DNA from 3 places in the Halomonas alkalicola genome. Region 1 is predicted to be linked to each of the others. Evidence: riboswitches for the same ligand, from Rfam matches in the RefSeq annotation. Region 1 holds a riboswitch; each other region holds the start of a gene.
What was found. Region 1 has a riboswitch for thiamine pyrophosphate ahead of tenA (thiaminase II). Riboswitches for the same ligand answer to the same signal wherever they lie in the genome.
Positions count from the first base shown of each region.

Region 2: another riboswitch for thiamine pyrophosphate. It lies ahead of thiM (hydroxyethylthiazole kinase); the one in region 1 lies ahead of tenA (thiaminase II).
Region 3: another riboswitch for thiamine pyrophosphate. It lies ahead of B6N23_RS13190 (sodium:solute symporter family transporter); the one in region 1 lies ahead of tenA (thiaminase II).

Region 1 covers NZ_CP131913.1:1,158,871-1,168,839, forward strand. Annotated here, with positions in the region: gene B6N23_RS05570 (6-pyruvoyl trahydropterin synthase family protein) at 29-427, opposite strand; gene B6N23_RS05575 (zinc-dependent alcohol dehydrogenase) at 429-1,457, opposite strand; gene B6N23_RS05580 (CDP-alcohol phosphatidyltransferase family protein) at 1,687-2,433, shown strand; TPP riboswitch at 2,476-2,611, shown strand; gene tenA (thiaminase II) at 2,698-3,366, shown strand; gene thiC (phosphomethylpyrimidine synthase ThiC) at 3,443-5,347, shown strand; partial or broken gene B6N23_RS05595 (IS5 family transposase) at 5,463-6,216, shown strand; gene B6N23_RS05600 (cytochrome b) at 6,273-6,854, shown strand; gene B6N23_RS05605 (sugar phosphorylase) at 6,911-8,692, shown strand; gene B6N23_RS05610 (glycosyltransferase family protein) at 8,768-9,969, opposite strand, start outside.
Region 2 covers NZ_CP131913.1:2,295,803-2,305,771, forward strand. Annotated here, with positions in the region: gene B6N23_RS10935 (metal ABC transporter solute-binding protein, Zn/Mn family) at 1-659, opposite strand, end outside; gene mntR (manganese-binding transcriptional regulator MntR) at 875-1,351, shown strand; gene thiE (thiamine phosphate synthase) at 1,486-2,103, opposite strand; gene thiM (hydroxyethylthiazole kinase) at 2,093-2,914, opposite strand; TPP riboswitch at 2,950-3,052, opposite strand; gene B6N23_RS10955 (C40 family peptidase) at 3,115-3,609, opposite strand; gene B6N23_RS10960 (DUF6482 family protein) at 3,674-4,018, opposite strand; gene gloA (lactoylglutathione lyase) at 4,225-4,758, shown strand; gene B6N23_RS10970 (DODA-type extradiol aromatic ring-opening family dioxygenase) at 4,834-5,571, opposite strand; gene B6N23_RS10975 (lipocalin-like domain-containing protein) at 5,670-6,851, opposite strand; gene B6N23_RS10980 (FtsX-like permease family protein) at 6,851-9,376, opposite strand; gene B6N23_RS10985 (ABC transporter ATP-binding protein) at 9,376-9,969, opposite strand, start outside.
Region 3 covers NZ_CP131913.1:2,775,730-2,785,698, forward strand. Annotated here, with positions in the region: gene B6N23_RS13155 (sensor domain-containing diguanylate cyclase) at 1-698, shown strand, start outside; gene B6N23_RS13160 (LysR family transcriptional regulator) at 708-1,652, opposite strand; gene B6N23_RS13165 (CoA-acylating methylmalonate-semialdehyde dehydrogenase) at 1,872-3,371, shown strand; gene B6N23_RS13170 (IS5 family transposase) at 3,479-4,231, opposite strand; gene B6N23_RS13175 (sensor domain-containing diguanylate cyclase) at 4,337-6,184, shown strand; gene B6N23_RS13180 (peroxidase-related enzyme) at 6,295-6,882, shown strand; gene B6N23_RS13185 (HNH endonuclease) at 6,953-7,708, shown strand; TPP riboswitch at 7,804-7,914, shown strand; gene B6N23_RS13190 (sodium:solute symporter family transporter) at 7,904-9,310, shown strand; gene B6N23_RS13195 (TenA family protein) at 9,307-9,969, shown strand, end outside.

The DNA.
Region 1 (9,969 bases):
ACGGGCCGGGCCAGAGTGGCGCTCGCCATCACAGGGGGCCCTCGAAGCTGGCCCAGGCGATATGGGATTCGTGGAGGGTCACGGTCATCGCCTCGAGCCCGCCGGCGCCCTCCCCCAGCCGCCCCAGCTGGATCGCCGTGGCCAGGCGCTCGAAGATCACCCGGGCCATGAACTCGGTGGTGGTGTTGCGGCCCTGGAACTCCGTCAGTTCATCGAGGTTCTGGAAATTGAACTCGGCGAGCACCGCCTTGAGCGCCTCGCTGGCCAGGCCGATGTCCACCACCAGGTCATGGTCGTCGAGCTCGCGGCGCTGGAAGGTGACGTCCACCACGTAGGTGGCGCCGTGGGTCCGCTGGGCGGGCCCGAAGACCTCGCCGCGAAAGCTGTGGGCGATCATCACGTGGTCGCGAACGGTGAGTCGGTACATGTCAGGGCTCCAGTCGGTCGGATTCGGATCCGTCGGCGTCGAATCGGTCGGGCGAGGCATAGCGCAGCCGGTGGCAGAGCACCTCGCCGGCCCCGGCGGCAAGGCGAGGCATCAGGGCGGGCAGCTCGGAGAAATCGCTCTCGCCGCTGATCAGGGCGTCGAGGCGAGAATCGCGCAGCAGCTCGAGCGCCAGCGCCAGGCGCCGGGCGTGGCCCCAGCGCGGCATGCGCTCGGCGGGCAGGCGGCCCACCTGGCTGCCGATCAGCTTGAGCCGCCGGGAATGGAAGGCCTCCCCCAGCGGCAGGCTCGCCTCGCGATCGCCGTACCAGCTCATCTCCACCACCCGCGCCTCATCGCCGGCCAGCGCCAGCGCCTGGCGCAGCCCCTCGGGGTTGCCGCTGGCGTGGATCACCAGGTCGTTGTCCCCCGGCGCCTCGCCGGCCAGGCAGAAATCGACGCCCAGGGCGCGGGCGAGCTCGGCCCGCCCCGGCGAGACGTCCACCAGCCGTACCCGGGTGCCGGGAATTGCCGCGCAGAGCCAGGCCACCAGGGCGCCCACCACGCCGGCACCGATCACCGCGATGCGGTCGCCCAGGCGCGGCTCGGCGTCCCAGCAGCCGTTGAGCGCGGTCTCCATGTTGGCGGCGAGCACCGCCCGGGCGGCGGGCAGGCCCGCCGGCAGCGGCGTGACGGAGGCGGCCGGCACCACGTAGCGGTCCTGGTGGGGATGCAGGCAGAACACCTCCCGGCCCAGCAGCGCCGCGGGGCCTGCCTCGACCCCCCCGACGCTGACATAGCCGTACTTCACCGGCCAGGGGAAGTCGCCGACCTGGAAGGGGGCGCGCATGCGCTGCCGCTCGCTCTCGGGCACCCGCCCCTGAAAGACCAGCGCCTCGGTGCCGCGGCTGATGCCGCCGAACAGCGCCCTCACCCGGACCTCCCCCTCGCCGGCGGCGGGCAGCGGCTCCGCGCGCAGTTCACCGTGACCCGGGGCCAGGGTCCAGAAGGCGGTGGCGGTGTCGACGGACATGGCGGCTCCAGCGGTGAGGCGGGCGAATACTTCTACAATAATGGTACAGTAACATGCAAATGAACAATTTTATCGCTGCCGGCGGCCCAGGGCGGTGCCGACTGCTAGTGTGGTGGTCATGAGCCCATCGCGTTCAGCATAGCGGCTATGCCTCGCCACCATGGCCGTCGACAACGGCCATCGACAACGGCCATCGACAGCGGCGATCAACAACCATCAGGGAGCCCGGATGCCCTCTCCTCTCTCATCCCACCCGCCTGCGCAAGGGACCGCCGAGGCGACGCGGCCTTGGCGCCTGGCCATGGAGCTGGCGCTGGGCGGTCTCACCCTGCTCGGGCTTCTGGCCACGCTGGGGCTGGTGGGGTCATGGGTAGCGCCGCTGGCCATCGCCACCTACCTGGGGATGGCGGCCCTGCTGTGGCGCGCCCTGCGCCGCCGCCCCATGCGCCAGGGCGGGCTGGGCGCGGCCAACCGGGTCACCCTGGCGCGAGGCGTGCTGGTGGCCCTGCTGGCCGGCACCCTGGCCGACCCGGCCCTGCTGGCCAGCCACACAGAGTGGCTCTTCGGCGTCGCCCTGGTCGCCCTGGCCCTGGACGGCGTGGATGGCTGGGTCGCCCGGCGCAGTGGCAGCGCCAGCGCCGTGGGGGCCCGCTTCGACATGGAGCTCGACGCCTTCTTCATCCTGGTGCTCTGCCTGGCGCTGCTGCTGCTGGAGCGCGTCGGCCCCTGGGTGCTGGCCATTGGCGCCATGCGCTACGCCTTCGTGGCGGCGAGCTGGCGCTGGCCCTGGCTCGCCGGCGAGCTGCCGGACAGCCAGCGACGCAAGGCGGTCTGCGTGTGGCAGGTGGCGGCGCTGATGCTCGCCCTGCTGCCGGCCACGCCCGGCCTGATCGCCACCTGGCTGGCCGCCACCGCCCTGGCGGGGCTCACCCTCTCCTTCGCCGTGGACGTGCGCTGGCTCTACCACCATCGATAAGCCTCGGGGCTGGCAAATGTCCCCGGGCCTGCTAGAGTGGGCCTTCGCTTGACGGGGTGCCGGTGGAACCGGCTGAGATCGCTATACGACAGTGCGCCACACCGGCGCGGTCGTCACGGCGGGGCCCGTTGAACCTGATCCGGTTAGTACCGGCGTAGGAATCAAGCGGCGGCCTCCCCCGGCTACCCCCGTGTAGCGCGCCCCCCAGGCCCCACTCCCTCCCTCGCCCGCACTCCGGATCGTCACCCGACAATCGGAGGCAAGATGGGCTACCGCTTCAGCGACCTCACCGCCGCCTGCCAGGACGACTGGCGCGCCTATATCGAACACGACTTCGTGCGCGGTCTCGCCGAGGGCACCCTCGAGGAGGGCGCCTTTCGCCACTACCTGAAGCAGGACTACCTGTTTCTGATCCACTTTGCCCGGGCCTACGCCCTGGCCGCCTACAAGAGCCGCACCCTGGACGACCTGCGTCAGGCCCATGAGGGGCTCAAGGCCATCGTCGACCTGGAGCTGGGGCTGCACGTGGGCTACTGCCGCGAGTGGGGCATCTCCGAAGCGTCCCTGGCCGAGCTGCCCGAGGCCCGCGCCACCATGGCCTATACCCGCTACGTGCTGGATACCGGCAACCGCGGCGACCTGCTCGACCTGCACGTGGCCCTGGCCCCCTGCCTGGTGGGCTACGGCGAGATCGCCGACTGGATCAACGCCCGCGCCGAAACGGTCCGCGGCGATGCCAACCCCTATGACGCCTGGATCGCCATGTACGAGAGCGAGGAGTTCCAGGCCGCCCGCCGCGCCGAGGAGGCCTGGCTCGACGCCCGCCTGACCGACGTCACCCCGGCGCGCTTCGCCGAGCTCACCCAGGTGTTCCGCGACGCCACCCGGCTCGAGATCGATTTCTGGCAGATGGGGCTGGACCGCGCCCTCTAGCGCCGCCGCCCCACCACACCCCTGACACCCAAGGCCACTCCCCCCGACAACAACAGCCACGACAAGGATTCACGCCATGAGCAAGACCGCCCACTTCCTCGCCGAAACCGCCAAGGTCGACGAGGCCGCCATCCAGCCCCTGCCCGGCTCGCGCAAGATCTATGTGGAGGGGTCACGCCCCGATATCCGCGTGCCCTTCCGCGAGATCTCGCTCTCGCCGACGAAAACCTCCGGCGCCGACGAGGAGAATCCGCCGCTGCTGGTCTACGACACTTCCGGCCCGTATACCGATCCGAATGCCGAGATCGACCTGCGCCGCGGCCTGCCCGAGCTGCGCCGCGCCTGGATCGAGGCACGCGGCGATACGGAACAGCTCGACGGCCCCACCAGCGAGTACGGCAAGCGCCGCGCCAACGACCCGACGCTCGCCCAGCTGCGCTTCGACCTGACCCGCACGCCGCGGCGCGCGAAGGAAGGGAAGAACGTTACCCAGCTGCACTACGCCCGCCAGGGCATCATTACCCCGGAGATGGAGTTTATCGCCATCCGGGAAAACCAGAGGCGGCAGGCGCTCTCTGCGAAGTACTCAGGCACCGAAGAGGTGGAGCGCATCCTGGGCCACCAGCACCCGGGCCAGGGCTTCGGCGCCCGGCTGCCCGAGGAGATCACCCCGGAGTTCGTGCGCGCAGAAGTCGCTGCCGGCCGGGCGATCATTCCCTGCAACATCAACCATCCGGAATCGGAGCCGATGATCATCGGCCGCAACTTCCTGGTGAAGATCAACGGCAACCTCGGCAACTCTGCGGTGACCTCCTCCATCGAGGAGGAGGTCGACAAGATGACCTGGGGCATCCGCTGGGGCGCGGACACCATCATGGACCTCTCCACCGGGCAGAACATCCATGAGACCCGCGAGTGGATCATCCGCAACTCGCCGGTGCCCATCGGCACCGTGCCGATCTATCAGGCGCTGGAGAAGGTCAACGGCATCGCCGAGAACCTCACCTGGGAGGTATTCCGCGACACCCTGATCGAGCAGGCCGAGCAAGGGGTGGACTACTTCACCATCCACGCCGGCGTGCTGCTGCGCTACGTGCCGCTCACCGCCAAGCGGGTCACCGGCATCGTCTCCCGGGGCGGCTCGATCATGGCCAAGTGGTGCCTCTACCATCACCGTGAGAGCTTCCTCTACGAGCACTTCGAGGAGATCTGCGAGATCTGCAAGCGTTACGACGTGGCCTTCTCCCTGGGCGACGGCCTGCGCCCCGGCTCGGTGGCCGACGCCAACGACGAGGCGCAGATGGCCGAGCTCAAGACCCTGGGCGAGCTGACCAGGATCGCCTGGAAGCACGACGTCCAGGTGATGATCGAAGGCCCCGGCCACGTGCCCATGCATCTCGTGAAGGAGAACATGGACAAGCAGCTCGAGTACTGCGACGAGGCGCCCTTCTACACCCTGGGCCCGCTGGTCACCGACATCGCCCCGGGCTACGACCACATCACCTCCGGTATCGGCGCGGCCATGATCGGCTGGTTCGGCTGCGCCATGCTCTGCTACGTCACGCCCAAGGAGCACCTCGGCCTGCCCAACAAGGACGACGTCAAGACCGGCATCATCACCTACAAGATCGCCGCCCATGCGGCGGACCTCGCCAAGGGTCACCCGGCCGCCCAGCGCCGCGACAACGCGCTCTCCAAGGCGCGCTTCGAGTTCCGCTGGGAGGACCAGTTCAACCTCGGCCTCGACCCGGACACCGCCCGGGAGTACCACGACGAGACCCTGCCCAAGGACTCCGCCAAGGTGGCCCACTTCTGCTCCATGTGCGGCCCCAAGTTCTGCTCCATGAAGATCACCCAGGAAGTGCGCGACTACCCCGCCGAGCACGGCCTCACCGGCGACGCCGATGCGGTGATGAAAGGCATGGAGGAGCAGGCGGAGAAGTTCCGCCAGAAGGGCAGTGAGCTCTACCAGGAGGTGTGAAGGTGGTGTAAGCCAGGCGCATGCAGCGCACTCAACGCTGAGTTTGGCTAGGGTGCGTTAACAATTGCCGATGGAGATCGGGCTGATTTAGAATATCAGCATTTTTCGGTGATCTATGCCTCGGCTAATGCTACGTGATGACCAATGGGAGCGCATCGAGCACATGCTCCCCGGCAAAGCTTCAGATCGCGGGGTGACGGCCAAGGACAATCGCTTGTTCGTGGAAGCCGTCCTGTGGATCGCCCGGACAGGCGCTCCCTGGCGTGATCTGCCCGACGCCTTCGGTCGCTGGCACACTGTCTACATGCGCTATAACCGGTGGTCTAAGAAGGGGGTCTGGCAGCAGGTTATCGACACATTAGCCGATGATCCCGACATGGAGCAGCTGATGATATAGATGGCAGTATCGTCAAAGTTCATCAGCATGGGGCGGCAAAAAAACGGCTCAGAGCACCGAAGCCATGGGGAAATCGCGTGGGGGATTGAGCACCAAGATCCACGCGGCGGTCGATGCCCTCGGCAACCCGGTACGGCTAATCCTCACACCGGGCCAAGCGTCTGAGTACGGAGCCGCCCCAGCGTTACTGGCGGGCTTTTCTCCAGCGGCGGTGCTTGGCGACAAGGGGTATGATTCCACCGCTTTGAGGGACATCATTCGAGCGGTGGGCGCCGAGCCGGTGATTCCGCCGAGAAAGAATCGCTTGGAATGCCCCGAGATAGATTGGCACTGTTACAAGGATCGCAACCTGGTAGAAAGGTTCTTCCAGAAAATCAAGCAGTTCAGGCGGCTGGCAACACGCTATGAGCGACTGGCGAGAAACTACCAGTCGCTACTCAACCTTGTATCCGCCGTCATATGGCTGGCCTAATTGTTAACGCTCCCTAGGCTGTAGCGGTGCCCCACCTCGATTCCGGGAGACGCCCCATGTCTGAGTTGGAATTGTCAGAGACGGACCGCTACGCCTACCCTCACCGCGTGCTGCACTGGCTGGTGGCCGCGGTGCTGCTGCTGTCGCTGGCCAGCGGCCTGACCCTGGGGTTTCTCGGCTTCGAAGGGGCCATGGAGCGCCTGGGCCGGGCCGGCACCGACTTTCTCTACACCTCCCACAAGTCCCTCGGCGTGGCCCTGCTCGCGCTGATGACCCTGCGGGTGATGACGCGGCTGCTCTATGTGGTGCCCGACCATGACCCGCCGCTGCACCCCTTCCAGCGCATCCTAAGCACCGCGGTGCACCACCTCCTCTACCTGGCGCTGCTGGCCCAGCCGATGCTGGGCTGGGCCGCCACCGCCAGCGGCGACTTTCCGGTGCAGTTCCTGCACTGGCACCTGCCCGGCATCGTGCCGGTGAACGAGGCGCTCTCGGAGCGGCTGTTCGAATGGCACGGCTGGCTGGGCTGGGTGATCCTCGGCCTGATCACCCTGCACATCAGCGGTGCGCTCTACCACTGGCTGATCCGTCGCGACGGCGTGATGGCACGCATGAGTCTCTTCGATCCGGATCGTTAGCGCTGGCACGCTCCCTGCATGGATCGGGCAATGCCCGATCCGACAGGAGCCCGACCATGCCCGACCGTCCGACCTTCACCCCCTCCCTGGCCACGCCGCTCGACGCCGCGGCCTTTCAGCGCCGCGCCCGTGAGCACCTGGCGATGCTGTACGGCCCCCGCGCCGACGAGGTGCTGCGCCGGCTGCTGACGCTGCTGGCCCATCAGGCGCCGCCGGCCCCCTCCCCGGGCGAGACCCGCGTGCCGCTGTGGAGCGAGCGCGACCAGTGGCTGATCAGCTACGGCGACAGCCTGCTCGACGGCGAGCGCCCGCCCCTTGCGGTGCTGGGAGACTTCCTCGATACCCGGCTGCCCGACACCTTCAGCGGCGTGCATGTGCTGCCCTTCTTCCCCTGGAGCAGCGACGACGGCTTCTCGGTGATCCACTACCGGGAGGTGGACCCGGCGCTGGGCGACTGGCCCCAGGTGCGTGCCCTGGCCGAGCGGCGCGACCTGGCGGTGGACCTGGTGCTCAACCATGTCTCCCGGGAATCGCTGTGGTTCGTCGACTACCTGACCGGCAGCCAGCCCGGGCGCGACTACTTCATCGAGCTGGACCCGGAGACCGATCTCTCGGCGGTGGTGCGCCCGCGCAGCTCGCCGCTGCTGGTGCCGGTGCCCACCCGCCGCGGCACCCGCCATCTCTGGGCGACCTTCTCCGAGGACCAGATCGACCTGAACTTCGCCAACCCGGACGTGCTGCTGGAGTTCATCGGCATCCTGATCTTCTACCTCAGCCAGGGCGCTCGCATCGTCCGCCTCGATGCCATCGCCTACCTGTGGAAGCGGGTAGGCACCCCCTGCATTCACCTGCCCGAGACCCACGAGGTGGTGCGCCTGCTGCGGGCCGTGGTGGACCACGTGGCACCGGGCACCCTGCTGCTCACCGAGACCAACGTGCCCCACCACGAGAACCTCAGCTACTTTGGCCTGGAGCGCCTGGCAGAGGGCGGGGAGCCCGACGAGGCGCATCTGGTCTACCAGTTCTCGCTGCCGCCACTGCTGCTGCACACCCTCACCGGCGGCGACGCCACCCTGCTGGCCAGCTGGCTCGAAAGCCTGCCCGAGCTGCCGCCCGGCTGCAGCTACCTCAACTTCACCGCCAGCCACGACGGCATCGGCGTGCGCCCCCTGGAGGGCTGGCTGCCCCCCCATGAGATCGAGGCGCTGCTGGAGCTGATGCATCGCTTCGGCGGCTTCGTCAGCATGCGCAAGCGCCCCGACGGCGAGGACGCACCCTACGAGATCAACATCACCTGGTTCGACGCCATGCAGGGCACCCGGCGCGGCCGTGATCCCTGGCAGATCGAGCGCTTCCTGTGCAGCCAGCACCTGATGCTGGCCCTGCAGGGCATCCCGGCGCTCTACCTGCACTGCCTGACCGGTACCCTCAACGACCTGGAGGGCGTGGAGCGCAGCGGCCGGCTGCGTTCGATCAACCGCCGCCGCTGGCACCTGGACGAGCTCGACGAGCTGCTCGACAGCCGCAATACCCCCACCCGGGAGGTCTTCCTGGCGCTCAAGCGACGCCTGGCCATCCGCCGTGCCGAGCCCTGCTTCCACCCCGACGCCCCCCAGCGGGTGCTGCCCGCCCCGCCGGCACTGCTGGTGGTGGAGCGTGGCCCGCTGGCCGACGGCCGCCGCCTGCTGGCGATCCATAACGTCAGCGACCAGCGCCAGCCACTGGCGGTGGCGGCGCTGGCCGAGGGGGAGTGGTTCGACCTGCTGGAAAATGGGCCCTGGACGCCGGTGGAGAGCCTCGCCCCCTACCGCACCCTATGGCTGGTCCAGACGCCCTGAGTGATAGCAAGATCGGCTCGAGGCTATTACGGCGACAGGCCTCTCGCTATCGTGTGCCGCCATGGACCAACCCGACTACACCTCGCCGCGGTTGTCGGCCTCCACGGCGTCGTGGAGGCGGCTCAGGAGGTCGGGAATCGCCGAGCGCACCCGGTTCCAGCTCGGGATGAAGGGGCGCTCGCCGGGATTGTCGAGGAAGGCGTTGCCGGCCTCCAGCAGGTTGGCGGCGAACAGCTCCACGGCGCGCTCCTCGGCGTGGCGGTCCAGGGCGAGGCCGTTCATCACCGCGTCGTGATGGTAGGCCTCGATCAGGTCCAGGGCGAGGCGGTAGTAGGTGGCCTTGAGGGTGCGGAACCCCTCGGCGCTGAAGGTCACCCCCTGGGTAGCCAGCTTGCGGTAGAGCGCCTTGGCGATGTCCAGGCTCATGCGGTTGAGCCCCGCCGAGGCATCCTCCTCCGAGACCGGCTGGTGCTTGTGGTCGTAGGCATCGGCCAGGTCCACCTGGCAGAGCCGCTTGGTGGAGTGGTTGCGGTGCACCTCGGAGAGTACCCCGATCTCGAGCCCCCAGTCGGCGGGGATGCGGATGCCGTCGAGCACCTCGGCGCGCATGGCGAACTCACCGGAGAGCGGATAGCGGTAGCTGTCCAGATACTGGAGGTAGGGCAGCGGCCCATGCATCTGCTTGAGCGCCCGCAGCAGCGGCGTGACCATCAGCCGCGACACCCGGCCGTTGAGCTTGCCCTCGGCGATGCGAGGGTAGTAGCCCTTGCAGAACTCGTAGTTGAAGTGGGGGTGGGCCACCGGGTAGAAGAGCCGCGCCAGCAGGCCCCGGTCGTAGGTGAGGATATCGCAGTCGTGGAGCCCCACCACCGCACCGCGGGCCGAGGCCTGCACGTAGCCCGCGCAAAACCAGACGTTGCGCCCCTTGCCGGGTTCCCGGGGCGAGAGGCCGTGCTCCTCCAGCTCGGCATCCAGGGCGCGCAGCCGCGGGCCATCGTTCCAGAGGATGCGATGGCGCTGGGGCAGCCGGGCGAAGAACTTCCGGGCGTGCAGGAACTGCTCGCGGTCGGCCCGGTCGAGCCCGATCACCACCTCGGCCAGGTAGGGCACCCGACGTAGCTCCTCGACGATCGCCTCGAGGGCGGGCCCCTCCAGCTCCGAGAAGAGCGACGGCAGGATCAGGCTCATGGGCCGACGACGGCCGAACTCGCAGAGCTCCGCCTCCAACGCCGCCACCGGCCGCCGGGTCAGGTTGTGGAAGTCGGTGATGATGCCGT
Region 2 (9,969 bases), 1.1 Mb from region 1:
CGACGTTCCTCGATGAGGTCCACGATACGCATGATCTGACTGGGCGTGCCCTCATCCTCGGAGTTGGTGCCCCAGATGCCGTCGTGCTCGAAGCCAAACGCTTCGGCGAAATAGATGAAGGCGGCCTCGCTGGTGATCAGCAGGCGCCGGTCATCGGGGATGGCCGCCATGCTCTCGAGCAGCTCGGCGTGCAGCTCATGCAGCGACTGGCTCAGGGCATCGCCGCGTGCACTGAAGTCCTCTGCCGCCTCGGGGCGTGCCTCGGCAAGCGTCTCGGCAATGACGCGCACGTATTCGGCGGCGGCGCGCGGGTCCATCCACAGGTGGGGATCGGCGTCGCCGGCATAATCGCCGGTCACGATGGGCCGGGTGGCATAGCCGCTCTCCTCGGCCAGGGCGACGACCGGTACGTCGCTCCCAACCGTGGCACGCACCTGGCCAATCCACTGCTCCAGGCTGTAGCCATTGAAGAACACCAGGTCGGCCTCCTCCAGGGCGATGAAGTTGCTGGGGATCAGTTCCCACTCGTGCACCTCCGCCCCCACGGGGGTCAGAGTGTCTACCCGGGCGTCGCCCCCGGCCACCTGCTGTACCAGGTCGCCGAGGATGGAAAAGGTGGTGACCACCCTGAGCGGGGACTCGTCGGCTTGCGTCGTCATCGAAAGGCTGAGGGCACAGGCTGCGATGAGCATCGGGCGCGGGCGAATCGGCATCGTCTTGCTCTCCGAATCAGGGTGATGTCCCGCTGCTGGTCGGGGCGTTTCAGCGGCGAGCGTAACACCCATATCTTAGCCAAGGCTAACTTGTAGGGTAATTGGAAATTCCTATCGGCGCTCAGTTGCTGCGCCAGGTAGACATTGGCTATATTGGCGCGATGAACGATACCCCAGCCGATGTGATGCCGGATCGCCTGAGCAAGGCGGATGCCCTGCCGCCTTGCGAAGAGCACGCGCGGCAGTATGCGGCCGTACGCAACGCCCACGAAACCGAGCTTCTCGAGGATTATGTGGAGCTCATCGGCGATCTGCTGAAGCATCAGGGGGAGGCCCGCGCCACGGATATCGCGGCGCGCATGGGTGTCAGTCAGGCCACGGTTTCCAAGATGGTGACGCGCCTCAAGGCCCACGGACTGGTCTCTAGCCAGCCCTACCGTTCCCTTTTTCTGACCGAGAGCGGCGAGGCAATGGCGGAAATGTCGCGTCGCCGGCATGCCATCCTGCTGCGCTTTCTACGAGCGCTGGGGGTCAGTGATCAAACGGCGCGGATCGACGCAGAGGGCATGGAGCACCACGTCAGCCAGGAGACTCTGGACATCATGCAGCGCTTTACCGAGGCGCACCGCGACGCCTGATCCGGACGTTTCGCCTGTCCCCTCGTTACGGCCGTCCCCCCGCTCCCTTCCGGCCCCCCCCCCCCCGCTCCCTTCCGACCGCCCCGGCGCCTCGGCCTCGAGTGCCCTGGGTTACCCCGGCACCGCGCCTGTGGTTATCGGCCGCCGCGGATTGCTCGCGCCGCGGCCTCCGGGTCGGGGCGGCCGCAGATCGCCGAGATCACCGCCAGGCCCTGGGCGCCGGCCTGGCGGACCGCCGCGGCGTGTTCGGCCTTGAGCCCGCCGATGGCCACCGCCGGCAGGGGGCTTGCCGTTGCCAGCCGGGCAAGCCCGTCGAAGCCCAGCGGCTCGGCGTGGTCGTGTTTGCTCGGGGTCGCGAAAACAGGCCCCAGCCCCAGGTAGTCAAGCCGCTCGGCGTCCACCCGTGCCATCTGCTCCAGCGTCTGCACCGAGAGGCCGAGCAGCGCCCGCTCGCCCAGCGCCGCGCGGGCGGCCGCCACCTCGCCGTCGCCCTGGCCGATATGCAGTCCGTCGGCGCCGCTCTCCACGGCCACCGCCAGGCGGTCGTTGATGATCAGCGGCACGCCGCTGCCGGCCAGGGCCGCCTTCAGCCGGCGTGCCTGGTCGATCATCTCGCCGTCGCTGGCGTGCTTGTCGCGCAGCTGGACCACGGTCACGCCGCCGCGCACCGCGACCACCACGGTTTCCAGCATGCCGCGCTCGGCGCACAGGCCGGGGTCGGTGACGAGGTACAGGGATAGATCAAGTCTCATCGGTCATCTCCAGTCGCAGTCGGTCCCTCAGGGTCTCGCCATCCAGGGCGTGCAGGGCGTCTAGGAAGGCTACGGCGAAGCTGCCCGGCCCCCGGGCACTCTCGCCGGCGAGCTCCCCGGCCGCGGCGTAGCAGGCCAGCGCCGCCACGCTGGCCTCGAAGGGATGCTCGGCGCCGACCAGGAAGGCGGCCACCACCCCGGTGAGCGAGCAGCCCAGGGTGGTGACCCTCGGCATCAGCGGGTGGCCGCCACGCACCCGGGCCAGGCGGCGGCCGTCGGTGACGAGATCCACCTCGCCGGTCACCGCCACCACGCAGCCGATGCGCCGAGCCAGGCGCACGGCGGCCTGCTCGGCGGCCTCGGCCGGGTCGCTGCTGTCCACGCCGCGCCCGCCGGCCCCGCGGGCCTCCAGAGCGATGATCTCCGAGGCGTTGCCGCGGATCACCGTGGGCAGGCGCTCCAGCAGGCGCGCGCCGGTCTCGCGCCGGTAGGCGGTGGCACCCACCGCCACCGGGTCCAGCACCCAGGGCTTGCCGGTCAGGCGGGCCGCTTCCGCGGCCTCGTCCATGGCGTCCACCCAGTGGGGCGAGAGGGTGCCGATATTGACCGTCAGGGCGTCGGCGAGGGCGGTGAACTCCGCGGCCTCCTCCCGAGCGTGGACCATGGCCGGCGAGGCGCCGATGGCCAGCAGCACATTGGCCATGGTGTTCATGGCCACCAGGTTGGTGATGTTGTGGATCAGCGGGGCGCGCTCGCGCACCCGTGTCAGGTGGGCCGCGACATCCAGCGCTGGGGAAAGGGGGGTGAGCATGGGGCCTCCCGGGCGCGGGAGGTGCAGGCAGGCGAGCGCCGGGCTGCACGACTCCCTACGCCGGCATGATCCGGTTCAGGTTCCAAGGGTGCCTCTCAGCCGCCCAGCTGCTGCTGCGCGGCGCCCCTGTCGTGGTGATGATGCTGGTGTTCGATCATACGCGGCTGGAGGGGCCAGGCAAGGGGGCTGAGGTGAGGGTCTCAGGGCGCCGCGGCGGCGGCGCCGAGGAAGCGCTCCTGCCAGTAGGCGATCTCCACCGGCGCCGTTTCCACCCGGCGGCCGCGCCCCGGGGCGTGGATCATCTGGCCGTCGCCGCGGTAGATGCCCACGTGGCTCGCCTTGCCGCGTCCGGCGGTATCGAAGAACAGCAGGTCGCCGGGGCGGGCCCGGTCCACGGACGGCAGCGCGCGGAACTGGTCGTCGGCGGTGCGCGGCACCGGGATGCCGGCGGCGCGGTAGGCCAGCTCCACCAGCCCCGAGCAGTCGAGCCCCGCGGGGGAGTTGCCGCCGAAGCGATAGGGGGTGCCCAGGGCGTTCTGGGCGGCGGCCAGGATCAGCGCCCGCTCGATGGAGAGCCCCTCTGCGGGGGCCGGGTCATGCACGGCAAGTTCCCGGCCGGCGCAGCCGGCCAGCAGCAGGAGCAGCGCAAGGGTCGCGGTGAGTCGCCAGGCGGCCGGACGGGGCAGGGTGGGCATGCGGGGAGCTCCGCAGAGACGGACATGCCTCTACATTAGCGCCTGCCGCCCGGCTCGGAAAGCTTCAGCGAAAGGCGATGCGGGTCCCGTTGGCGAGCATCTCGTCCGGCGTCATGGCATGGCCCGGCACGCCGATCATCTCGTCGCCGCACTGGTCGGACCAGGTCAGCACCCCGTGGGTCAGGCCGAGCTCGCCGAGCTTGTCGCGAATCTCGCCGGTGCCCAGGAAGGTCAGGGTGCGTCCCTCGGCATCCGAGAGCTCAGAGACGCCGGTGCCATGGTGGAGGCGTACCGTATAGATGCCGTCCAGAGACTCCACCTCGACAATGGGCGAGAACCCCTGGGAGAGGGCGCGGGCCAGCTCCTTGAGGGTGATGTGGTCACTCAGCTGATAGGCATGGGCAGACATGGGTACCTCCAGGGGGGTGGATTGTCGATCTTGTATAATCAATGTAGAGCTATTTGGGCGCTGTTGCCGTGATTGTTTCGCCATCGTGGCTTCGTGATTTAGTAATGAAAGGTGTTGTACAAGTTGTCCGTCGCCGGAACTGGAAAACTCCTGCCGCTGTCCCCATCTACACAAGACAGTTTCCCCATGGCAGACAGGAGTAGCCCATGAGCTTCAATGGAGAGCAGCATCCCGGCGTCCAGACCCCCACCGCCGATAGCGCCGGTTTTCGTCTCAACCACACCATGCTGCGGGTGAAGGACCCCGAGAAGGCGCTGGCCTTCTATACCCGGGTGTTCGGCATGCGGGTGCTGCGCCGCCTCGACTTCGAGGAGATGCAGTTCTCGCTCTACTTCCTGGCCCGGGTGGAGGAGGGGGAGCCGGTCCCCGAGGCGACCGGCGAGCGCACCGTCTGGACCTTCAGCCAGAAGGGGCTGCTGGAGCTGACCCACAACTGGGGCACCGAGAACCAGGCCGACTTTTGCTACCATGACGGCAACGCCGAGCCCCAGGGCTTCGGCCATATCTGCTTCAGCGTGCCGGATCTCGAGGCCGCCGAGGCCTGGTTCGACGCCAACGCCGTGGAGTTCGTGAAGCGCTCCGACCAGGGCAAGATGAAGAACGTGGTGTTCGTGAAGGACGTAGACGGCTACTGGATCGAGGTGGTCCAGGCCGACCGGCTGGCCGCCCTGGGCGACTGACCGGGGCACTGCCTGATGCGACGGCGCCGCCCCAACGGGGCAGCGCCTTCGTGCGTTTCAGGGCCGGCGCTTGCCTCAGCCGAAGGCGTAGACGTCCATGGCCAGCACGCCGTGCTCGACGCTGTGGTGCAGGCGCTCGGCCTGGCCCCCGGCGCCCATGGCCACCAGCAGGGGCTGGAAGTGCTCCGGCGTGGGGTGGTTCTCGCGGGCCTTCGGGGCGGACTCCCAGGCCAGCAGGGCCTCGCGATCGTCCTCGGCGAGCCGCGCCTCGACCCAGTCGGCGAACTCGCCCACCCAGGCCGGCATGGCGGCGTCGCGGGCCTGCATCTCGTAAAGGTTGTGGGTCAGGCTGCCGGAGCCGATCACCAGGATGTTCTCGTTCCGCAGCGCGGCGAGCCGCTCGCCCAGGGCCGCCAGCTCGGCGTTGGACCACTGCGCCGGCAGCGACAGCGACACCACCGGCACCTCCGCCTGCGGGAACATCAGCGACAGCGGCACCCAGGCGCCGTGGTCAAGGCCGCGCTCGGTGGGGACGGCGTTGAGCTCCCGGGCCAGGCGCAGCGCCAGCTCGGGCTCGCCGGGGGCAGGGTACTGGCACTCGAAGAGCTCCCGGGGGAAGCCGCCGAAGTCGTGGATCGTCTCGGGGTGGGCGCTGGTGCTTACCAGCAGCTGGCGGCTGGCCCAGTGGGCCGAGACCACCACCACCGCCTTCGGCTGCAGCCGCTGGCCGAGCCCGCGCAGGAAGTCATGGGCTGGCGTCCGGGTCAGGGCCAGCATGGGGGAGCCGTGGGAGATGAAGAGGCTGGGCAGCATGGGGCGCTCCAGGAGAGGGATGCCTTCAGGATAGCGGCTCGGGTCGGAAGTATCGATAGCAGGCTTATGAAAGAATCGCCTGTCAATAGCCCGTCATCTCAATAGCCCGTCATCTCGAGGTAGCCGAGGCCGAGAGGCGCCCCCGTGGCATGGTCGCGGGCGACCACCTCCCCCTCCCAGTAGGGCACCGTGGTGGCCATCCAGCGCTCGGCATGGGGCGCCTCGACGATCAGGTCGAGCCCCGCCGCGGGCACCTCGAGTCGCCAGCGGGTGGGTACCTCGCGGCCGGCCACCGACGAGGTGGCCAGCGGCGTGAGGACGAGTTCGTCCGGCGCCAGCGCCCGGGGCTCCCCTGCCGGGGTGATCCAGGTGCCGGAGCGGTAGTCGCCGCCGGCCTCGCCGCCGCCGCGCAGCTGGAAGGCCATCAGCCGGTGGCCGTCCTCCAGGTGCAGCGAGAACCAGTCCCAGCCCGCCTGCTCGGGGCCCAGCAGCTGGCTGCTCCACTCCCGGTCGAGCCAGCCCTGGCCGCTCACCGCATGGGTCTCTCCTTCCAGCACCACCTCGCCTTCCACGCGCCAGAAGGGCTGGCTGACGTACATCGAGCCCTGGCCATCGGAGGACTTCTGGCTGAAGCGGGCGTCGCCGTGCAGCACCAGGGGACCCTCGGCGGTGAGCTCGAGACGGTAGCCGACGCGTTCCTGCCCCTCGCCGTCGAAGGCGGTCAGGGTGAGGCGCTCGAAGGTGTCGGCGTCCGGGTCTTCCACCCGGGTGGCCAGCGTCCAGTCGTCGAGCCAGGCGCGGAAGGGCTGGGCCACGGCGCCGGCCTGGCCGGCGCGGCCCTCGCTCGGGTCGGCGGAGTGGCTGCGGGCGAAGCGCTCGGCCACGGCGTGCCGCTCGCCCCGGGAGACCGCCAGGTGCGCCATCCACAGCTGGTCGGCCACCCAGGGGGCCTGCGCCGGGCGCGCCTCCGGCGGTGCCTCCTCAGGAGGGGAGAGCGCCTGGCGGAACAGGGTCCACTGCACCCCCAGGGGGTCGCCGGCCTCGTCCTCGAGGTTGGCGGTGAGGTACCACCACTCGATGCGGTAGTCCGGGTGGGCGCCGTGGTCCTCGGGGAAGCGCAGCGGCGTGCCGGGGCGTGCCTGGGTATAGCCCTCCGCGCTCTCGCCCAGGCCGGCGAACCCCGCGCCCGAGCTCGCGGGCGGTGCCTCGCCGCAGCCGGCCAGGGCCAGCACGGGGGCCAGCAGCAGGGCGGCGAGGCGAGGGCGCAGGAAAGGGGGCATCAGGCAGCCTCCTCGGCCAGCAGGTCGCGCGGCGGCGTGCGCCACAGGCGCAGCACCGGCAGGGCGGCGGCGGCCAGCGCCACCCCCACCGCGGTGGCCAGGGTCAGCAGGATCTCGCCGGGGAAGAGGTGCAGCGGCAGGCGCCAGCCGAAGGCCGCCACGTTGATCACCGCCACCAGCCCCCAGGCGATGGCGATGCCCAGCGGAATCGCCATGAGACCGGTGGTCAGCGCCGCGCCGCCCAACTGGGCGAGCTGGACCCGGGCGAGCTCGGCCCGGGGCACGCCCAGGGCCCACAGCGGTGCCAGCCGGCGGCGGCGCTCCGCAGCCTGGGCGAGCAGGCTGGCCAGCAGCGCCAGGGCCGCCACCCCCAGGGTCAGGGCGTTGAGCGCCCGGGTGATGGTGAAGGTGCGCTCGAAGATGCCGGTGGCGATGCGCTTCACCTCGCGCTGGTCCTGCACGCTGTCGCGGCCCAGGCCGAACTCCCCGGCCAGCGCCTCGGCCAGGGCCGCGCCGTCGGCGCCATCGCCGAGCACGATGCCCAGCGAGCCCGGCGGTGCGCCGAAGCGCTCGGCCAGGTGGGGAACCGCCAGCAGCACCTCGCCGCGGGGGTTGCCGTAGTCCGGGTAGATCGCCGCCACCTCGAGCCGGGTCTCGCCGCCCGGGGCCTCCAGGCGCAGCCGGTCCCCCGGGGCGATGCCCTCGGCCACCGCCAGCTGCTCGTTGACGAAGGCCGCGCCGTCGCGAAATGCCCCCCAGGCCGCCTCGCGGCCGTCCTGGGTGGCGACCAGCGGCCAGCTCGGGGTCAGGGTCTCGCCGGGGGTGATGGCGTAGAGCCCCACCGGCAGGTCGCGCTCCCGGGCCGGGCGCGAGGCCTCGTTGCCGGGCTCGATGGCCAGCAGGCGCGACTCGCTGCGCCGGGTGGCCAGGCGCTCGGCCACCTCCGGGCGTTCGGCCAGCCAGGCGTCGATCGCCGCGAACTGCTCCGCCGGTGGGCGCAGGTAGAGGTCGGCCACCAGGCGCTGGTCCAGCCACTCCAGGAAGGTGAGGCGAAAGCCCCCCACCATGCTGCTCACCCCCAGGTTGGCGGAAAGCGCGACCAGCAGCGCCATCATGGCAAGCGACAGCCGCGGCAGCTGCAGCTGCAGGTCGGCCAGGGCCCACTGGGCCAGGGGGCGACGTCTCGCCAGGTGGGTGAGGCCGGCCAGGGCGGCGCCCAGCAGCGGGGGCAGCCACAGGGCGCAGGCCAGCAGCAGGGCGCCCACCAGGCCGAAGCCGGCCACCAGCCCCTCGCCCGGCGTCAGGCGCCAGAGCCAGGCCGCCAGCGCCAGGCCGACGAGGGCCGCCACCGCGCCGGCGGCGGCCATCAGCGCCAGCTGGCGGCGGAACCCCGAGCGCCAGGCCTGGGCCTGCCCCAGCCCCAGCACGCTGAGCCGCGCCGCCCGCCACAGCACCCCGCTGCCGGCCAGCAGCAGGCCGCCCAGGGTGACCGCCACGCCGCCGACCCAGTAGTGCCAGGGCAGGCGCAGCTCGGCGCCCACGCCGGCGCCGTAGAGGCTGCCCAGGGTGGCGGCCACGTCGGGCAGCAGCGCCCGGGCCAGCCACACCCCGCCGGCGATGCCGGCCAGGGCGCCGATCAGGCCCAGCAGCACAAGCTCCAGCGCCAGCGCCGCCACCAGGGCGCGGCCGGAGACCCCCAGGGCGCGCAGGGTGCGCAGCATCCCCAGGCGCTGCTCCAGGGCCAGGCCCAGCGCCGCCTGGACGATGAAGAGCCCCACCACCAGCGCCAGCAGGGCCAGGGCGGTGAGGTTGAGGTGGAAGCTCTCGGTGAGCTGGCCCGGCGAGACCAGCACATCGGCCCGGGTCAGGGCCAGCCCCGGCGGCGCCTCGCCGAGCGCCCCCGGTGCGGCCACCAGCCGGGTGATCCGCGCGCCGCTCTCCAGCAGGGCCGCGGCGGCGGCGATATCCATCACCAGGGTATCCGGCGGCAGCGAGAGGGCCAGGGTCAGCGGCGGCAGCGGGCGGCCGTCGGCCAGCCGCGGGGTGGCGCCCTCGGCATCGGCCCGGGCCAGACCGAAGGCGACCAGGAGATCCGGCGCCAGCCGGGTCTGCCAGGGAGGCGAGAGGAATCCGGTGAGCTCACCCGGGTGTGAAGTGGAATGGCTGCCGGCGGTGGCGAACTCGCTGTCGCCGGGCAGGGTGAGCGGGTCGATGCCGATCACCGTCAGGCGGGTGCCGTCCGGCGCCGCCAGGGTGCCCTCCAGCAGCGGCGAGACCGGCAGCCCCGCCAGCCGCAGGGCCAGGTAGTCCTCCCGGGTCAGCGCCTCGCCGTCGCGGCGCTCCAGGCGGTCCAGGCCGGTGGAGAAGAGCGCCTCGGCCCGGGCGTAGCTGTCCCGGGCCGAGGCGTTGATCGCCTGGACGCCGCTCCATAGGGCGCTGGCCACCCACAGGCCCAGCAGCAGCATCACCAGCTGGCCGGGGTGGCGCCGATAGTGCGAGAGCAGGGTGGCCAGCACCACGGCCATCAGGCGTCTGCCTCGGCGGCCTCGCGGGGAGCGAGCCGCCCACGGGAGAGCAGCAGGCAGCGGTCCAGGGGGGCGGCCACCTGGGGGCTGTGGGTCACCATCAGCAGGGTGCAGCCGGCCTGGCGCACCAGGCCCAGCAGCAGCTCGAGCACCTCGCCGGCGCTGGCCTCGTCGAGGTTGCCGGTGGGCTCGTCGGCCAGCAGCAGCGCGGGCCGCGGGGCCAGGGCGCGGCCGATGGCCAGGCGCTGCTGCTGGCCGCCGGAGAGCTGCTCGGGGTAGCGCCGCTCCAGGCCCGCCAGCCCCAGCCGACGGATCAGCTCCGCCGACCAGTCCGGGTCCTCCACGCCGGCCAGCCGCGCCTGCAGGCGCAGGTTGTCGTGCACCGAGAGGCTCGGCACCAGGTGGAACTGCTGGAACACCAGGCCCACTGCCTCGCGGCGCAGCCGGGCCCGCTCGGGCTCGCTGAGCGACGAGATCATCCGGCCGCCCAGGCGGACCTCGCCGGCATCGGGCAGGTCGAGCCCCGCGGCCAGGTGCAGCAGGGTCGACTTGCCGCTGCCCGATTCGCCCATCAGCGCCAGGCTCTCGCCGGG
Region 3 (9,969 bases), 1.6 Mb from region 1:
TGGACCTCTGGCAGCATGCCCTGGCCCGGCGGGACGACTTCCTGCGGCAGCTGCGCATGCATGACGCCCGCGGCGAGCTGCTGTGGCTGGAGGTGCACGCCAGCCCGGTGGGGGGCGGCGAGGCGCCGCTCGGCATCGTCGGGGTGGTCAAGGACATCACCGAACGCCGCCACGAGGAGGCCCTGCGGCGCTGGGAGGCGGAGCACGACCCGCTGACCGGCCTGCTCAACCGCCGCGGCTTTGAGCGCCGCCTCGAGGAGGCGCTGGCCGACTTCACCAAGACCGGCACGCCCTCGGCCCTGATCCTCTTCGACCTGGACCACTTCAAGTCCGTTAACGACAACGGTGGCCATGCCCTCGGCGACGAACTGCTGCGGCGCTTGGCCCAGGTGGTGGCCTGGGAGGTGCGCCGCAGCGATCACCTGGCGCGCCAGGGAGGCGACGAGTTCGGCCTGCTGCTGCCGAGCTGCACCCTGAGCCAGGCCAGGACCATTGCCGAAACCGTCAGGAAGGTGGTGAGCCAGGTGAGCGTCAGCCACGAGGGCCGAGAGTACTTCGTGACCGCCAGCATCGGCCTGACCGTGTTCCAGGAGGGCGATGATGCCATCGAGACGGTGCTGGCGCGCGCCGACGCCGCCAGCTACGCCTCCAAGCGCCAGGGGCGCAACGGTGTAGTGGTGCACGCCGAGGAGGCCTGATCTGCGGCCTCAGCCCACGGCGGTCGGTATCTCGAGCTCGCGGGCCTCGCCCATCAGGAAGTCGCGGTTGGCCTCCAACGCCTCGCGCAGAAAGTCCCACAGCAGGCGTACCCGGGCCAGCTGGCGCTGTTCCTGGCGGGCGGTGATCCAGAACTGGCGCACGACCTCCACCTCGTCATCCAGCACGCTGGTCAGGGCGGTGTCCGTCTCGGCCATGAAACAGGGCAGCACGGCAAGTCCGATGCCGTGGCGGGCGGCCACGTGCTGGGTGGTGACGCTGGTGCTGCGCAGGGGGAAGTGGGGCGGCGGGTCCACCACCGCCGGGTCGAGCAGCGGCGCCAAGTAGCCGAGCTGCTCGCTGAAGATGAGGTCATCCACATAGCCGATCAGCCGGTGCCGGCCAAGCTCCGCGAGCCGCTGCGGCGTGCCGTGGCGCTCGAGGTACCCCTCGCTGGCGTAGAGCCGCAGCCGGTAGTCGCACAGCCGCGAGATCACCAGCCCCGGGCTCACCGGGCGCTCCACGGTGATGGCGAGATCCGCCTCGTGGCGGCTCAGATTGACCACCCGGGGCAGGGCGAGCAGGTCCAGGGTGACCCCCGGGTGGCGCTTGCAGAAGGCCGAGAGCAGCGGGGCGATCACCCAGGTGCCGAAGCCCTCGGTCACCCCCAGGCGGATCTGGCCGCTGATCTGGTGGTTCTTGTCAGTCAGGCTCTCGCCGGCCTCGAAGGCGTGGCGCGCCATCTCCTCGGCGTGGGCGAGCAGCTGCTGGCCCGCCTCGGTGAGGTGGTAGCCGTGGGTGCTGCGCTCGAAGAGCTGGGCGTTGAGCTTCTGCTCGAAGCGCCGGGTGCGCCGCGACAGGGTAGAGTGGTCGAGCCCCAGGCGGCGGGCGGCATCGGTGAGCCGCTGGCTGCGGGCAACCTCGAGAAAGATCTGGATATCCTGCCAGTCGAGCATGGGGGCCTCGCCGAAGATGGGAGTCGGGTTTGCTTGTGCATGAATGCACAAACAATGTGCCCGAGTGCCCGTTGTCACACCATCCGACCTCTGGATAGACTCGTTTCTATCACCTTCCGTGTTTTTATACACACAAAGTCTAATGCCAGGGTGATCCACGGCAACGTCAACAACAAGCCGATCCCCCGGGCAGCGACAGCACAGAGAGGAGCACGCCCCATGTCAGTCCGCGAAATCCCCATGATCATCGACGGCCAGCCCGTCCAGTCCCAGAGCCAGGAGTGGCGCGACGTGGTCAACCCGGCCACCCAGGAGGTGGTCGCCCGGGTGCCGTTCTGCACCGCGGAGGAGGTGGAGCGCGCCGTGGCCAGCGCCAAGGAGGCCTTCAAGGAGTGGCGCAAGGTGCCGCTGGGCAAGCGCATGCGCATCATGCTCAAGCTGCAGGCGCTGATCCGCGAGCACACCGACGAGCTGGCCGCGCTGATCACCGAGGAGCACGGCAAGACCCTGCCCGACGCCGTGGGCGAAGTGGGCCGCGGCCTGGAGGTGGTGGAGCACGCCTGCTCGATCACCAGCCTGCAGCTGGGCGAGCTGGCCGAGAACGCGGCAAGCGAGGTGGACGTCTACACCATGCACCAGCCGCTGGGCGTGGGCGCCGGCATCACCGCCTTCAACTTCCCGATCATGCTGCCCTGCTTCATGTTCCCGCTGGCCATCGCCACCGGCAACACCTTCGTGCTCAAGCCCTCCGAGCAGGACCCCACCTCCACCATGCGCCTGGTCGAGCTGGCCCACGAGGCGGGCATCCCCGCCGGCGTGCTCAACGTGGTCCACGGTGGCCCGGACGTCGCCAACCAGATCGCCGACCATAGCGACATCAAGGCGCTCTCCTTCATCGGCTCCACCCACGTGGGCTCGCTGCTCTACAACCGCGCCGCCGCCGCCGGCAAGCGCATGCAGTCGATGATGGGCGCCAAGAACCACTGCGTGATCATGCCCGATGCCAACCGCAGCCAGGCCATCAACAACCTGCTCGGCTCCGCCTATGGCGCCGCCGGCCAGCGCTGCATGGCCAACTCCGTGGTGGTGCTGGTGGGCGAGGCCCGCGAGTGGCTGGAGGATATCGTCGAGGGCACCCGCAGCATGAAGGTGGGCCCCGGCACCCAGACCGACGCCGACCTCGGCCCGCTGGTCTCTCCCCAGGCCAAGGAGCGCGTCGAGCGGCTGATCACCGCCGGAGAGAAGGAGGGCGCGAAGCTGCTGGTGGACGGCCGCGGCTACCAGGTCGAGGGCTACCCGAACGGCAACTTCGTCGGCCCGACCCTGTTCGCCGACGTGACCCCGGAGATGAGCATCTACCGCGAGGAGATCTTCGGCCCGGTGCTCTGCGTGGTGACCGTCGAGACCCTGGACGAGGCGATCGAGTTCATCAACGCCAACCCCAACGGCAACGGCACCTCCATCTTCACCAACTCCGGCTGGGTGGCGCGCCGCTTCGAGACCGACATCGACGTGGGCCAGATCGGCATCAACGTGCCGATCCCGGTGCCGGTCGCCTACTTCAGCTTCACCGGCTCCCGGGCCTCCAAGCTGGGTGACCTGGGCCCCAACGGCAAGCAGGCGATCGCCTTCTGGACCCAGACCAAGACCGTCACCGCCCGCTGGTACGAGCCGGAGAACGTCTCCAGCGGCATCAACAGCACCATCTCCCTGAGCTGATCCTTCCGCTCGGTAACGACAGGGCCCTGCCTCGAGAGAGGCGGGGCCCTGTGCGTTGATGGCCTTCGACCGGACGGTCAGGCAGAACTGCTAGGGAGCGTTAACAATTAGGCCAGCCATATGACGGCGGATACAAGGTTGAGTAGCGACTGGTAGTTTCTCGCCAGTCGCTCATAGCGTGTTGCCAGCCGCCTGAACTGCTTGATTTTCTGGAAGAACCTTTCTACCAGGTTGCGATCCTTGTAACAGTGCCAATCTATCTCGGGGCATTCCAAGCGATTCTTTCTCGGCGGAATCACCGGCTCGGCGCCCACCGCTCGAATGATGTCCCTCAAAGCGGTGGAATCATACCCCTTGTCGCCAAGCACCGCCGCTGGAGAAAAGCCCGCCAGTAACGCTGGGGCGGCTCCGTACTCAGACGCTTGGCCCGGTGTGAGGATTAGCCGTACCGGGTTGCCGAGGGCATCGACCGCCGCGTGGATCTTGGTGCTCAATCCCCCACGCGATTTCCCCATGGCTTCGGTGCTCTGAGCCGTTTTTTTGCCGCCCCATGCTGATGAACTTTTGACGATACTGCCATCTATCATCAGCTGCTCCATGTCGGGATCATCGGCTAATGTGTCGATAACCTGCTGCCAGACCCCCTTCTTAGACCACCGGTTATAGCGCATGTAGACAGTGTGCCAGCGACCGAAGGCGTCGGGCAGATCACGCCAGGGAGCGCCTGTCCGGGCGATCCACAGGACGGCTTCCACGAACAAGCGATTGTCCTTGGCCGTCACCCCGCGATCTGAAGCTTTGCCGGGGAGCATGTGCTCGATGCGCTCCCATTGGTCATCACGTAGCATTAGCCGAGGCATAGATCACCGAAAAATGCTGATATTCTAAATCAGCCCGATCTCCATCGGCAATTGTTAACGCACCCTAGAGTGCAGGCATCGTACGGATACGATACCGGAGCTCTCGTGACTCGCCCGTTTCCCCACCTGCCGTCGGCCCTGGCCGCCTGGCTGCTGCTTGCCTGCCTGCTGGCCTCGCCGGCCCGGGCCGCGCTCGATGTTGCCGACCCTTTCGATGGGCTCAACCTGGGCCCGCAGGTGCAGCTGCTGGAGGATGTCGATCGCGAGTTCACCATAGCCGACCTGCTCTCCCGGGATGATGACCTGCCCTGGCGGTCCTCAGAGCAGGAGACCCTCAACTTCAGCTTCTCCGACTCTGCCTGGTGGCTGCAGGTGGAGCTCGTCAACGCCAGCGAGGCGCCGTTGAGACGCCTGCTGGAGCTGGCCATGCCGCTGCATGACTATCTGGACGCCTGGGTGGTCGACGAGGGGGGGGAGGTGGTCGCCGAATGGCAGACCGGCAACCGGCGTGCCTTCGACACGCGCCCGGTGGCCCACCGCACCTTCGTGCTGCCCATCGTGCTGCCGCCCGGCGAGACGCGCCGCGTGATCCTGCGGTTGGATACCCACGATGGCCTCTTCGATGCCACGCCGCTCTACCTGCTGAGCGACGCCAGTTTCCTGCAGAAGGCCCAGCGCGAACTGATGGCCTTCAGCCTCTACTTCGGCGCCCTGCTGGCGCTGATGATCTTCAATCTGCTGCTGTTCCTGGCTATCCGGGAGCGCAGCCTGCTGCATTATGTGGTCTACCTCGGCACCTTCTTCGTGCTGATGTTCGCGGCGCGGGGCTTTGCCTACCAGTACTGGTGGCCGAACTGGCCGACCTTCAACAACCAGATGCTGCCGCTGACCATCGGGCTCTTCGCCGTCACCCTGGCCAGTTTCAGCAGCAGCTACCTCAACCTGCGCCGGCACGCGCCGCGACTGTCATGGGGGCTGCACGGGGTGGCGGGCCTGTGCCTGGCGAGTGCGCTGCCGGCGCTGCAGGGGCACTACGCTCCGGTGTTCCGCGTCATGATCCCCGCCGCCATCCTGCTCTCCCTGTTGATGCTCTCCGTGGCCGTGTGGCGCAGCTGGCTGGGCGACCGCCTGGCACAGATCTTCCTTGTGGCCTGGTGTGTGCTGCTGGTGGGGATCGCGCTCTACTTCCTGCGCGTGGCCGGGGTACTGCCCTATAACGTCTTCACCGAGTACGCCGTGCAGGCGGGCTCGGGCATCGAGTTCCTGCTGCTGGCCTTCGGGCTGGCCTACAAGATCAACCTGCTCAAGAACGAGAAGCTCGCCGCCGAGCGGGCCACCCATGAGCTGCAGCGCTCGCACAACCAGCGGCTGGAGGCCGAGGTGGATGAGCGCACCCGTGAGCTCGAAGCCGCCAACCAGCGGCTCGCCGCCATGGCCCGCACCGACCCCTTGACCGGGCTGCTCAACCGCCGCCAGTTCCATGAGCTCGTTGATGCGGAGCTCCTGCAGCGTCGCCGCAGCGGCCGGGCGCTGCTCTTCGCCGTGATGGATATCGATGCCTTCAAGGCCTACAACGACACCTACGGCCATCAGGCCGGTGACGAGGTGCTCAGGCGTGTCTCCGCGCTGCTGCAGCAACATTTCCGCCGCGCTGGCGACCGTCTGTTCCGCCTGGGCGGCGAGGAGTTCGGCCTGCTGCTGGAGGTCGATACTCTGGACCAGGGCCGGCATGTCATGGAGGCCTTCCGTCAGTCGTTGGAGGACCTCGCCATTCCCCACGTGCAGGCAGAGGGCGGAGTGGTCACCGCCTCCTTCGGGCTGGTCTGCTGCAATGACTTCCAGAGGGTGCCGGATGCCGAACGGCTCTACCGGGAGGCCGACGAGGCGATGTACCAGGCCAAGGACCGCAATCGCAACCGGGTGATGACCCGGGCCATCCTCGGCGAGACGTGAGCGGCGCTCGTGGCGCTCGTGGCGCTTGCGACGATCGTCCGCATGGACAGTCACTTGACGCTGACGTTAACTGGAGGTTTCCAACAACAACCACAACGCCAGGAGCCATCATGACCGCGCCCATCAGCCGCTTTCCCATCCCCGAATCGATCCAGGACCTTCCCGAGGACATCCGCGACGCCATGTTGGCGGTGCAGGAGAAGGCCGGCTTCATCCCCAATGTCTTCCTGATGCTGGCCCACCGCCCGGCCGAGTTCCGCGCCTTCTTCGCCTACCACGACGCCCTGATGGAGCGGGAGGCCGACACCCTCACCAAGGCGGAGAAGGAGATGATCGTGGTGGCCACCAGCGCCCGCAACCGGTGCCTCTATTGCGTAGTCGCCCACGGTGCCCTGGTGCGGATCTACAGCAAGGATCCGCTGCTGGCCGACCAGGTCGCCATCAACCACCGCGTCGCTGGCCTCAGCGAGCGCCACCGGGTGATGCTCGACTTCGCCATGCACAGCGGTCTCGAGGTCGGCGAGCTCACCGACGAGTGGCAGACCCGCCTGTTGGAGGTCGGCTTCACCCAGGACGACATCTGGGACATCGGCGCCATCGCCGCCTTCTTCGGCATGTCCAACCGCCTGGTCACCCTCGCCGGCACCCCGCCCAACGAGGAGTTCTACCTGATGGGCCGGGTGCCGCGGGAGAAGTAACGCCGTTGGCATCCAGAAGGGCTGCCGGTACGCTCGAAGATGAAAAGGGGAATGATGCGAGGCATGTTCAGTGGCGGAGCGTAAGGCATGGAGCGACCAAGACAGGCTGCAGGCGCTGGCGCTCTACTGCCGCCTGAGTTTTGGTCAGTTGCATCGTGAGCGGCCCGAGGTCATTCACCTGGCCGAGCAGATGGGGCGCTCTGCCAGCTCGGTGGCCATGAAGCTCTCCAACTACGCGAGCCTCGACCCAGAGGTACGGGCGCTGGGCAAAAAGGGGCTGTCGGGAGCCTCACGCCAGGATCGCCTGCTGTGGGAGCGCTTTATCGCCGACCCGGAGAGCGTCGCCGCCGAGAGTGAGTCGGCCTGGGTAGAACTCGATCCCTTTGGCGATAGCGCCGAGCCAGATGAGGATTACACCGGCAGCGAGGCCTATGCCCTGCAGCGACGGCGTATTGGGCAGTCGCTATTCCGCAAGGCTGTGATGGTGCGCTACGACACGCGATGCGTGATTACCGGGCTTCGTCACGAGGATCTACTGATTGCGAGCCATATCATGCCTTGGCAGGCGCGCCCAGAGTCTCGCCTCGATCCCGCCAATGGGCTCTGCCTCAACGCGCTCCATGACCGCGCCTTCGATAAGGGACTGCTGGCCATCGACGACCGGGACCGCATTCGCATCTCTCCTGAGCTGACCGGCGCGGCCCCCAACGGCCAGCTCAAGGCGCAGCTCCATGACCTCGAGGGCCAGCCCTTGATCCTGAGCCCTCGCGCCTTTCCAAACCGAGACTATCTCGCCTGGCACTTCCGGGAGTGCTTCCGACGCTGATACCCCCGGCGACCCCTGGCCGCCGGCCCATGGCCTCGCTATGATGCCTCCGGCCCGTCGTGTCGCCGACAGCGGCGGGCCCACACAATTCATTCACTTGTCGCCAGGGGAGTCCCGCCGCATCCGCGGGGGCTGAGAGGGCCAAGCGCCGACCCTGGAACCTGATCCGGTTCATACCGGCGGAGGAAGCGCGACATGCCTTACCTGACGTCTGCCGTGCTCGGCGCGGCGCTCCTGTGCTTTGCCTTTCTGGGCCTGCGGGCCCGCCGGGCCGACGGCCTGCTCGATGACTACGTCACCGCCCGCAACTCCCAGGGCGCCCAGGCCATCGGCCTGTCGTTCCTGGCCTCCAGCATGGGGGCCTGGATCCTCTTCGCGCCGCCGGAGATCGGCGCCTTCGTGGGGCCGGTGGCGCTGGCCGGCTACGCCATCGGCTCGTCGCTGCCCTTTATCGTGCTGGGGCTCTACGGCCCGGCGATCCGTCGCCACCTGCCGGAAGGGCGCAGCATCGGCGAGTTCGCGGAGTCCTGCTACGGCGCCGGGGTGCGGCGCTGGGTCTCCTTCGTCTCGGTGGCCTACATGGCGATCTTCCTGGCCGCCGAGCTCACCGCCATCGGCGCCATCGCCGCGCTGCTCTCCGACGTGCCGCCGGCGCTGGTGATCCTCGGGGTGGCGGTGGTCACACTGGTCTACACCACCCTGGGCGGGCTGCGGGCGAGCCTCGCCACCGACCGCTGGCAGGCCTGGCTGCTGCTGGCCCTGCTGGTGCTGGTGGGCGGCGTGGCCTGGTGGTGGCTGCCGCCGATGCCGGCCGAAGCCGTGATGCCCTCCATTCCCACGAGCAGTGCGCTCTCGGTGGCGCTCACCCTAGTGATCGCCGTCACCGCGGCCAACCTCTTCCATCAGGGCTACTGGCAGCGGGTATGGGCCGCCGAGGATGACCGCGCCCTGGCCCGTGGGGCCCTGCTGGGTGGAGCCAGCAGCCTGCTGGTGGTGATGGCCATCGGTGGGCTCGGCATGCTGGCAGCGATGCACGCGCTGCCCCTGGGCGAGCCGCCGATTCCCTTCTTCGCGCTGCTCTCCGCCGCGCCGGCCTGGCTGGGCTTGCCGGCCCTGGTGCTGGCGGTGACCCTGGTGGCCTCCAGCGTCGATACCCTGCAGAACGCCATCGCCTCCATGGCGGTGGCAAGCGTCGGCCGGCGCGGGCTCTCGGTGCGGGCGGCGCGCCTGGTCACGGTGGCGCTGATGCTGCCGGTGGTGTGGGTGGCCCTGCAGGGCTTCTCGGTGCTGCGCCTCTTCCTGATCGCCGATCTCCTGTGCGCCGCCATCCTGCTGCCGGTGCTGCTGGGCCTGTGGCGGCGCATGTCGCCGCTCGCCGCGGTGGCCGGCGGCGTGGCGGGCCTGCTCGGTGCGGTGCTGCCAGGCTGGATCACCCTGGGAAGCCTCTCCGCCGGCGTGCTGGCCGCCACCTTCCCGGACAGCATCCCGACGCTGCCGCCCTTCCTGGGGGCGCTGGTCGCCTCCACGCTGGTGAGCCTGCTGATCGCCTGGCTTCGCCCGGGGGCGAGATTCCAACCGACACTCCAAGGAGATGCCCGATGACGACTCGAGCCGACTGGACCGCCTGGGCGGCGCAGCAGGACGCGCCGCGCCTCACCGACTGGCTGCGCGAGATCAGCGAGCCCGACTGGTCCGCCACCGTGAACCACCCGCTCTTCGACGCCATGGCCGAGGGTCGCCTCGCCGGCACCGACTTCGCCGCCTACATGGTGCAGGACTACGGCTTCGTGGACCCCTTCACCGCGCTGATCGGCTTCGCCATCGGCCGTGCGCCGAGCATGGCCGACCGGGTGGTGCTGGGGCAGTTCATGGGCATGCTGACCAGCGACGAGAACAGCACCTTCCAGCGCACCTTCGAGGCCTTCGCGGTGCCCGCCGCCCAGCGCCAGGCGCCGCACTACCTGCCCGAGACCCGCGCCTTCCAGGTGCTGCTGCGCGAGACCGGTAGCGCCGGCGGCTATGCCGAGATCCTGGCGGCGCTGGTGGTCACCGAGTGGGTCTATCTGGAGTGGGCGCTGCGTATCACACGCGCAGAGGGGCTGCACCCGCTGGTGGGGGAGTGGATCGACCTGCACGACAACCCCGCCTTCCAGGACTTCGTGGCCTGGCTGCGCCAACGCCTGGACGAGGAGGCGGAAGGGCTCGATGACGCCGCCTTCACCCGCATGGCCGAATGCTTCCGCGAGACCATCGCCAGGGAG